DNA from 3 places in the Streptomyces sp. SS8 genome. Region 1 is predicted to be linked to each of the others. Evidence: riboswitches for the same ligand, from Rfam matches in the RefSeq annotation. Region 1 holds a riboswitch; each other region holds the start of a gene.
The links. A riboswitch is a leader RNA that binds a small molecule or an ion and turns the genes downstream of it on or off. The one in region 1 is predicted to bind cobalamin.

Region 1 (3,237 bases):
GAGCGCATCCAGGGCAAGGGCACCTTCGTGGCCAAGCCCAAGGTCGCCCAGGCGCTCCAGCTCACCTCCTACACCGAGGACATGCGCGCCCAGGGGCTGGAGCCCACCTCCCAGCTCCTGGACATCGGCTACGTCACCGCCGACGACCGGCTCGCCGGGCTGCTCGACATCCCCTCCGGGGACCGCGTCCTGCGCATCGAGCGGCTGCGGCTGGCCAGCGGCGAGCCGATGGCCATCGAGACCACGCACCTGTCGCAGAAGCGCTTCCCGGCCCTGCGCCGCAGCCTGGTGAAGTACTCCTCCCTCTACACGGCCCTGGCCGAGGTGTACGACGTGCACCTCGCCGAGGCGGAGGAGACCATCGAGACCTCCCTGGCCACCCCGCGCGAGGCGGGCCTGCTGGGCACGGACGTCGGCCTGCCGATGCTGATGCTCTCCCGGCACTCGCGCGACACCGAGGGCGAGCCGGTGGAGTGGGTGCGCTCGGTCTACCGCGGCGACCGCTACAAGTTCGTCGCCCGCCTCCAGCGCCCCGGCCGGGGGCGGTGAGCGCGGGGCCGGAGCCGCAAGCCATGCCCGTACCGCCGAAGAACCCCGGCCCCCTCCCGGTCGTCACACCGGCGCGGGTGGCGACCGCCGCCTGCCTGCTCGCGCCCTTCGCCGCGATGCTGTGGGTCGGCTCGTACGCCAGGACCGAGCCGGCCCTGGCCGGGATCCCCTTCTTCTACTGGTACCAGCTGCTCTGGGTGCCCCTCACCGCCGCGCTGACGGGCGTCGCGTACGTACTGGTGCGGCGCGACCGGGCTGCGCGGCGGGCCGCGGAACGCGGGGGGCCAAAAGAGAGCGCGGTGGACGACGAGCGGTGAGGCGCGCGCCCGGCACCGGCCCGCCGCCCCTCCTCCGCGCCCCGCGCCCCGCCGGTGGAAAGCCGTTGCACCACCACGGCCGGGATACCTCGTGATGACCGCCATGGACATCACCATCAGGGTCGCGCGCCCGCACGAGTTCGAGGCCGCCGGGGAGTTGGCGGCCGGGGTGTACCTCGGGGACGGCCTGCTGGACTTCGGCGCCCAGGACCCGTACCCGGCCGTGCTGCGGGACGCCCGGCGCCGGGCCGAGCACGCCGAACCGCTGGTGGCCGCGGGCCCCTTGGACGGGGTTACGGGCGGCGGCACCGACGAGGTCCTGGGCACCGTCACCTTCGCGGTGCGCGGCGGCGAGTACGCGGAGACCGCACGCCCCGGCGAGGGGGAGTTCCGGATGCTGGCGGTACGCCCCTCGGCGCGCGTCCGGGGCGTGGGCGAGACCCTGGTGCGCGGGTGCGTGGACCGGGCCCGCGCACTGGGCCTGGAGCGGCTGGCGCTCTCCGGCCATCCCATGATGCACACTGCCCACCGCCTCCACGGGCGGCTGGGGTTCGTCCGCACCCCCGACCGCGACTGGCGCCCCGTCGAGGACGTCCCCCTGCTGACCTTCGCCCTGGCCCTGAGATGAGCGCACGCCGCCCGGCCGTGGTCCCGCACCCACCCAGGAAACCCTCCGACACAACATCTAGGGGTGCTTTGCCGGATCACCACTAGATGTATGCTCATCTCGCTGTCGCCGCAGGGGAATCCGGTGTGAGTCCGGAGCTGTCCCGCAACGGTGTGCGGCGGGCTGCCCCCGTGTCGTTCGCACGGTCAGGGCCGTCCGCCGCGAGTCCGAGGACCTGCCGACGGTGTTCATTCACACGTCCGGGCCTCGTGGGTTGGGCCGGCGGACGCGAGCGGTGCGCCCTCCTCCGGCCGGGTGTGCCCGTACGCGCCTGCTTCTCCTCCCCCGGGGCCGTCGGCCCACGAGGGAGAGCACCGAGTGACCATCTCATCAGCGGAGCCCGCCACGGCCTGTGCGCCGGCCCGCGCACCGGAGGACGACCGTCCGGGCGCGGCGCTGCTGCGCACCCTGGCGGAGCTCGCCGCCGATCTGCCCGCCACCGACCCCGGGCGGGTCGCCGCCGCCGCGCTGCGCGGGCGCCACCCCGGCGCGGACGAGGCCCTGCTGCGCTCCCTGGCGACCGAGGCCGCGGCCGGCCTCATCGCCGAGGAGCCCGAGTACTCGCGGCTGGCGGCGCGGCTGCTCGCTCCGGCGATCCGCCAGGAGGCCGCCGGGCAGGGCGCGGTGTCCTTCTCCGCGTCGGTGGCGGTCGGCCACCGACAGGAGCTGATCGCCGACCGCACGGCCGGCTTCGTCGCCGAGCACGCCGGCCGGCTCGACGCACTGGCCGAGGACGCCCTCGCCGGCGGAGCCGACGACCGCTTCGGCTACTTCGGACTGCGCACGCTCCACTCCCGCTATCTGCTGCGCCACCCGGTGACCCGCGCCGTGATCGAGACCCCGCAGTACTTCCTGCTGCGCGTGGCCTGCGGGCTGGCCGCCGACTCCTCCGAGCGGGCGCTGGAGGAGGTCGCCGAGCTGTACCGGCTCACCAGCACGCTGTCCTACCTCCCCTCCTCCCCCACCCTGTTCAACTCCGGCACCCGGCACCCCCAGATGTCCTCCTGCTACCTGCTGGACTCCCCCCGGGACGAGCTGGACTCGCTCTACGAGCGCTACCATCAGGTCGCGCGCCTGTCCAAGCACGCCGGCGGCATCGGGCTGTCCTTCTCCCGGATCCGCTCGCGCGGTTCGCTGATCCGCGGCACCAACGGCCACTCCGGCGGCATCGTGCCGTTCCTGCGGACCCTGGACGCCTCGGTCGCGGCCGTCAACCAGGGCGGCCGGCGCAAGGGCGCGGCCTGCGTCTACCTGGAGACCTGGCACGCCGACATCGAGGAGTTCCTCGAACTGCGCGACAACACCGGCGAGGAGGCCCGCCGCACCCACAACCTCAACATCGCCAACTGGATCCCGGACGAGTTCATGCGCCGGGTCGGGGCGGACACCGACTGGTCGCTGTTCTCCCCGTCCGACGTCCCCGAACTGGTGGACCTGTGGGGCGAGGAGTTCGACGCCGCCTACCGCAGGGCGGAGACGGCCGGACTGGCGGTGCGGACGGTTCCGGCGCGTACGCTCTACGCCCGGATGATGCGCACCCTCGCCCAGACCGGCAACGGCTGGATGACGTTCAAGGACACCGCCAACCGCACGGCCAACCAGACCGCCGGGCCGGGCCGCGTCGTCCACTCCTCCAACCTCTGCACCGAGATCCTGGAGGTCACCGACGACGGTGAGACGGCCGTGTGCAACCTGGGCTCGGTC
Region 2 (3,237 bases), on a different contig from region 1:
GTCCTTCCAGGACGAGGGTGAGGGCGGTCACGGCGCCCAGGAGCGCGACGCTGCCGGAGGTGAAGCGCACGGAGACGCCCGCCTCGGGCACCAGCACCCGCAGGGCGCCGTCGTAACCCCGCCCGGCGAGCCCGTCCTGCAGCCGGGCGGCCCGGCCGAAGGCGCGGACGAACGCGGTGGCGCCCAGAGAGGCCAGGGAGCGCCAGGCCGCGGCCCGGGTGGTGTGCCCGAGCCGGGCGGCCTGCGCCTCACGGACGCGGCGCACAGAATCCAGCAGCAGGAAGCTCATCCGGTACGTCACCAGGGCGACGTCCACGACCGGCGCGGGCACACCGGCCCTCACCAGGCGGGGCAGCAGGTCGGACATCGGGGTGGTGAAGGCGAACAGCAGCACGCCCAGGGAGGCCGCCGAGGTGCGCAGCAGCAGCTCCCCGGCACGGGCCGGGCCGTCGTCGGCGAGGGACAGCAGCCCCTCCGGACCGCCGACCTGGACGAGCAGCGTGGCCGCGCCGGTCACGCAGAAGCCCAGGGGCACCCGGCAGGCGCGCCACAGTCTGCGGCCGGGCACGCCCGCCGGGCCCAGCAGCACGGCGAGCGCGGTGAGGGACACCAGGGCCGCGCCCGGCCAGGGCGGCAGGCACAGCGCCAGTGCGGTGAGGCCGAAGCCGAGCACGGCCTTGTCCACGGGGTGGCGGCGGCGCCAGCGGTTGCCGTGCGCCGCCGCGTCGATCGGCAGCACGGGCTCAGGCTCCCCGGGGCCCGGTCTCCCCGGCGCTCCCCGCGCTGCCCCCGGCATCCTCCGGACGCGCTTCCGGCAGGGCCCCCTGCTGCGCCTCCCGCAGCGCCCCGGCCCGCCGCTCGCCCTGGCGGCGCCCGCGGCGCAGGCCGAAGTAGTAGGCGAGAACGCCCGCGCCGAGCGCGGCCTGCAGGGCGAACAGCGCCGACTCCACCTCACCGGAGGGCGGCTCGTACAGCGGGGAGAACCACGGCTCGTAGTCCGGCTCGATCTCGGTGATCGCCGTCTCCGCCTCGGCGTCGGCGCCGGCGAACGGCTCCTCCTTGTGGTCGCCGAGGCCGAGGGCCAGGGGCAGGACCGCGAGGGCGGCCACGGCGAGCAGCAGCAGGGCGTTGATCTTCGCGTTCCTGCTCATCACGCCACCGCCTCGCTGCCGGCCGCCTTCTTCGTTCCGGCCCGCCCGCCGGACACCAGCACGCCCAGCCGGGTCAGCTCGCCCCGGCTGGACTGCACCAGCAGCCGCATCACGAACACCGTCAGAAGCCCCTCGCTCACCGCGAGGGGGATCTGCGTGAGGGCGAAGATGGAGCCGAACTTGCCGAGCGCGCCCCAGAATCCGCTGACCGGATCGGGGAACGCCAGCGCCAGCTGCGCACTGGTGACGCAGTAGGTGGACAGGTCGGCGGCGAAGGCGCCGCAGAAGACGGCCGCCATCAGCGGCGCACCGGACCGCCGCAGCAGCCGGTAGAGGGCGTACCCGGCCCAGGGGCCGGCGATCGCCATCGAGAAGGCGTTGGCGCCCAGCGTGGTCAGTCCGCCGTGCGCGAGCAGCAGCGCCTGGAACAGGAGCGTGATGGTGCCCAGTACCGCCATCATCGGCGGCCGGAACAGGATGGCCCCCAGCCCCGTGCCGGTGGGGTGCGAGCAACTCCCGGTCACCGACGGCAACTTCAGGGCCGACAGGACGAACGTGAAGGCTCCGGAGGCGCCCAGGAGCAGAGTGCTCCCGGGATGCTCCCTGACCTCACGGGTGAGACGGCGGACTCCGTGGACGATGAACGGGGCGGACGCGGCGCCCCAGGCGACCGCGTGCGCGGGGGGCAGGAAGCCCTCGGCTATGTGCATGACCGGACAGACCCTCTCCAGCACCTCGTGGATGGTTGACGCGCCCTGGCCGGTCTCCTGGCTGACGGGTACCACCGCCCGGGCTCCGCCTTCCCGGGCCCCGAAGGACCCAGTGGCCGCCCGCGAGGGCTGGAGCCGGACTTCCCGATCACAGTGGCGAGGGCCGCACCGGTATCGCACCGGATTTCCCGTTCACCAAGGCGTGGCGACAGTAATGCGCGCGCGGAAGCATTGGCAAGCAGGCCCTTTTCGCGTACGGGCCCGGGGCGGCGGATCCGGTGCCGGTACGGCGCGCGTTGTGCGGGTGGGGACCTTGGACCGGGCCGGTGCGCGGCGTGACGGCGGCGGGCCCGTGCCGTTGGGCAGGAGGCAGGACCATGACGCGGTACGGAGGGGGAGGCGGCCACGACGGTTCCGCCCGGTGGCTCGTGCGCCGCCGCGAACCCCGGGGCGACCGGGCAACAGGGGCTTCGGCCGTGGCCGTTCGGCCGGTGCGGCGCGTGCGAGGATGTCCCATGTGACCGAATCGTCTTCCCCGCCCGTCGCCCGGAGCGCGCCCCGCGGTCGCGGTCCGGGCTCCCGCGCCGCCGCCGTGCTCGTGTTCGGGTCCTCGGCCGCGGTCCTGGTCGTCGAGATCACCGCCCTGCGGCTGCTGGCCCCCTACCTCGGTCTCACCCTGGAGACCAGCACCCTGGTGATCGGCATAGCCCTCACCGCCATCGCGCTGGGCTCCTGGCTGGGCGGGCGCGTCGCCGACCGGGTCGACCCGCGCCGGCTCCTGGGCCCTTCGCTCGGGGTGTCGGGAGCGGTGGTGGCGCTCACCCCCGCCGTGCTGCGCACCACGGCGGAGTGGGCGCCGCCCGCGCTGCTGTCGATCGCGTCGCTGACCATCCTGGTGCCGGGCGCGCTGCTCTCCGCGGTGACGCCGATCGTGACCAAGCTGCGTCTCACCACTCTCGCCGAGACCGGAACGGTCGTGGGCCGGCTGTCCGGCGTCGGCACCGCCGGCGCCATCCTCGGCACCGTCCTGACCGGCTTCGTCCTCGTGTCGCGCCTGCCGGTCAGCGGCATCCTGATCGGTCTCGGCTCGCTGCTGGTGGCCGGCTCGGCGCTGGTCGAGTGGCGGACGCGCGGGTGGAGTGGCGCACCCGCCCTGGCGCTCGCGGTCCTCGCCGGCGGCCTGGCCGCCACGGTCGCGCCCGGCGGCTGCGACGCGGAGACCAGATACCACTGCGCACGGGTCGTCGCCGACCCGGACCGGGACAGCGGCCGCACGCTCGTCCTGGACGGCCTTCGCCACTCCTACGTCGACATCGAGGACCCGACCTACCTGAAGTTCGCCTACGTACGCGCCATCGCGTCGGTGGTCGACGCAG
Region 3 (3,237 bases), on a different contig from region 1:
CCTGGTCCCCGGGTGCCAGCAGGGCGGTGGTGCCGAAGAGGGAGGCGAAGACCCCGCCGCGGTCGATGTCGCCGACCACCACGACCGGAAGCCGGGCGGCGCGCGCCAGGCCCATGTTGACGATGTCGGTGCGCCGCAGGTTGATCTCGGCCGGGCTGCCGGCCCCCTCGCAGATCACCGCGTCGTGGGTGCGGCGCAACTCGGCCAGGCAGTCGGTGACCGTCTCCAGCAGCTCCTCCCGGCGCCCCGGGCGCCGCGCCACGCCGGGGGACGGCGGCACTGCGGGGTTCCCGAAGTAGCCGCGCGCGCTCATCTCGCCCACCGGCCTGCCCAGCAGCACCACCTGGCTGGAGCGGTCGCCACCCGGTTTGAGGAGCACGGGGTTCATCAGCGCGTTCGGCTCCACACCGGCCGCGGCGGCCTGCATGGCCTGGGCGCGGCCGATCTCGGCGCCCTCGCGCGTCACGAAGGAGTTCAGCGACATGTTCTGCGCCTTGAACGGCGCCACCTTCACGCCCCTGCGGGCCAGCCAGCGGCAGACGCCCGCCGTGACCACGCTCTTGCCCGCGTCCGAGGTCGTTCCCGCGATCAGCAACCCGCCGCCCGTCACAGCCCGCCCCCCGGCGTCCGCCGCCCCCGCCGCCGCTTCCCCGGCCGTGCGGAGCGGGTCTCCCGCAGCGCCCCGGCGGTGCCGCAGACCGCCAGAGCCAGCGCGCACACCCGGCGCGAGAGCCGCACCGCGCGCTCGATGTCCTCCACCCGCACCGGGCGGCCGCCGGCGCCCAGGACCGGCCGGTGCTCGACGCGTCCGCCGTACGACAGCGTCCCGCCCAGCCGCAGACCCAGCGCGCCCGCGAACGCCGCCTCGACCACACCGGCGTTGGGGCTGGGGTGGCGGCGGGCGTCCGCGCGCCAGGCGCGCAGCGCGCCGCGCGGGTCGGGGCCGGCGAGCGCGGCCAGCAGCGCGGTCAGCCGGGCGCCGGGCCATCCCGCCACGTCGTCCAGCCGCGCCGAGGCCCAGCCGAAGCGCAGATGGCGCGGTGAGCGGTGGCCGACCATCGCGTCCAGGGTGTTGACGGCCCGGAAGCCCGCCAGCCCCGGCACACCGGCGGCCGCGCCCCACACCAGGGCGCCCACCACGGCGTCGGAGGTGTTCTCGGCGACGGACTCGACCACCGCCCGGGCGATGCCGTCGGCGTCCAGCGCCTGCGGGTCGCGTCCGCACAGGTGCGGCAGCCGGGCGCGGGCCGCCTCCAGGTCACCCGCCTCCAGCGCGGCGGCGATCGTGCGGGCCTCGCGCGCCAGCGTCGTACCGCCGACCACCGCCCAGACGGCGGCGGCCGTGAGGGTGGTACGGGTGGCGGGGGAGCGGCGCACCGCACGGTCCAGCGCCGCCGCGGCGGCGGCGGCGCCGCCCGCGCACACGGCGGTGTACAGCGCGCCGGCGCCGCGGTGGTCGCGCCACAGCAGGCGCTCGGCGGCCGCGGCCGCGCGCCCGAAGGCGGCGACGGGATGGGCGCGGCGCGGATCGCCGGCGATCAGGTCGAGCAGGTATCCCAGGGCCGCCCCGCACGCGTAGCCCGCGGCCGGAAGGCCGGGGGCGGCGGGGAGTCCGGTGTCCGCCGGAGCGATGGCCGGGGGGAGGGCGTGATCGGCACGCATCGCGTCAGCCGGCCGTCACACCTCGTGCGGAGACGGTGGCACAGCGCGGTGGGGGCGGTGCGGCAGGCAGGATGCCGGGCATGGCGGTATGTCCTCACTCAGGGTCCTCGCCCTGGCTCGACGTGACCGGCGGTGAGAGTCTCCTGGCTCCCGGATCGGCGCTTCCCCCGGCCTTCCAGCCCGATGTGCGGGCCGTGACGCTGGGTGGGGGAGCGCTCCCCGGTGACAGTGGCGGGACCGCGCCGGATTCGCACCGGCTTCCTCTCCTGCCGCCGTTTGGCAACGGGAAGTCCACCACGGCCGGACAAGCGCGTCAACTCACCCGTGACCTGCGGCGGCGCACTGTGCGCAAGCGCACACGGCGCACGCCGGGGGTACGTGGGGGCGCTCGCGCCCCTGGGTGGGGCGGGAACGCGGGGGGGCGCCCGCGGGCGTGGGAGGAGCCCGGGAGGCCGCGTACGCCGGAGGGGGCGCCGGGAGAACGCGCGGGCGCCCGGCGGTGTCCGCCGGGCGCCCGCGAAGGCCTGACCGAGGCCTGCCGGGGCCGCGCGGGCCCCGGCAGACCTCGGTCAGGCCGCGATGATGTAGATGCCGTACGCCACCGCGGCCGCGCACAGGGCGTAGCTGGCGTAGGCGCCGACGCGGGCCAGGGCGGAGGAGCCGCCCCGCGCCTTGTCGTTGGTGCCCAGGCCGACGATGCCGAGGGTGAACAGGCCCACCAGGCCGACCGTCATCACGAGACTGACGCCGAAGACCTGGCCGAGGGCCGCCCAGTCGATGTCCATGGTGCTTCTTCCTTCGCGGGGCTCGGGCTCAGGGAGCGGAGACGGTGGTCTTCGCCGGGGTGTCGGAGGACTTCCCGGCCTCCTCCATGGCGGCGGTGGGCGGCGGGGCGACGGCCTGCACCGCGGCCGTGACCACGCCCGCGTCCTCCGCCTCGACCGGCTCGACGTCGTTGACGTTGGTGTGGTCGACCGGCTCCCGGCGGGAGGCGAACCAGATGGCGGCGATGGCGGCGACGGAGACGACTGCGACCACGGTGACGCCCCAGTCGCCCTGGATGGCCAGCAGCGCGGAGCCCGCGGCGATCAGACCGGCGGCCGGGAGGGTCAGGCCCCAGGCGGCGACCATGCGGCCGGCGGTGCTCCAGCGGACCACACCGCCCTTGCGGCCCAGGCCGCAGCCCATGATCGAGCCGGAGCAGACCTGCGTGGTGGAGAGCGCGAAGCCCAGGTGGGAGGAGGCCAGGATGGTGACGGCCGAGCTGGTCTGGGCGGCGAAGCCCTGCGCCGGGCGGATGTCGGTCAGGCCCTTGCCCATGGTGCGGATGATCCGCCAGCCGCCCAGGTAGGTGCCGAGCGCGATGGCGATACCGGCCGAGGCGATGACCCACAGCGGCGGGTCGGCGTCGGCGCCGAGCACACCGCCGGAGATCAGCGCGAGGGTGATGACACCCATCGTCTTCTGCGCGTCGTTGGTGCCGTGGGCCAGGGAGACCAGGCCGGCCGAGGCGATCTGCCCGGCGCGGTAGCCCTTGGCGACCTGCCCCTCCTCGGCGTTGCGGCTGATCCGGTA

Region 2: it holds a riboswitch for cobalamin, as region 1 does, so the genes downstream of both, ACW69E_RS22180 (energy-coupling factor ABC transporter permease) here and ACW69E_RS08470 (ribonucleoside-diphosphate reductase subunit alpha) in region 1, are expected to answer to the same signal.
Region 3: it holds a riboswitch for cobalamin, as region 1 does, so the genes downstream of both, ACW69E_RS07480 (cobalamin biosynthesis protein) here and ACW69E_RS08470 (ribonucleoside-diphosphate reductase subunit alpha) in region 1, are expected to answer to the same signal.

Annotation. Positions count from the first base shown of each region.
Region 1 is NZ_JBSVCZ010000006.1:158,592-161,828, forward strand. It holds gene ACW69E_RS08455 (GntR family transcriptional regulator) at 1-549, shown strand, start outside; gene ACW69E_RS08460 (DUF3311 domain-containing protein) at 573-866, shown strand; gene ACW69E_RS08465 (GNAT family N-acetyltransferase) at 970-1,494, shown strand; cobalamin riboswitch at 1,584-1,730, shown strand; gene ACW69E_RS08470 (ribonucleoside-diphosphate reductase subunit alpha) at 1,852-3,237, shown strand, end outside.
Region 2 is NZ_JBSVCZ010000025.1:68,517-71,753, forward strand. It holds gene cbiQ (cobalt ECF transporter T component CbiQ) at 1-739, opposite strand, end outside; gene ACW69E_RS22175 (energy-coupling factor ABC transporter substrate-binding protein) at 744-1,151, opposite strand; gene ACW69E_RS22180 (energy-coupling factor ABC transporter permease) at 1,151-1,861, opposite strand; cobalamin riboswitch at 1,892-2,076, opposite strand; gene ACW69E_RS22185 (fused MFS/spermidine synthase) at 2,370-3,237, shown strand, end outside.
Region 3 is NZ_JBSVCZ010000005.1:218,959-222,195, forward strand. It holds gene ACW69E_RS07475 (cobyric acid synthase) at 1-610, opposite strand, end outside; gene ACW69E_RS07480 (cobalamin biosynthesis protein) at 607-1,662, opposite strand; cobalamin riboswitch at 1,783-1,970, opposite strand; gene ACW69E_RS07485 (hypothetical protein) at 2,232-2,447, opposite strand; gene ACW69E_RS07490 (anion permease) at 2,476-3,237, opposite strand, start outside.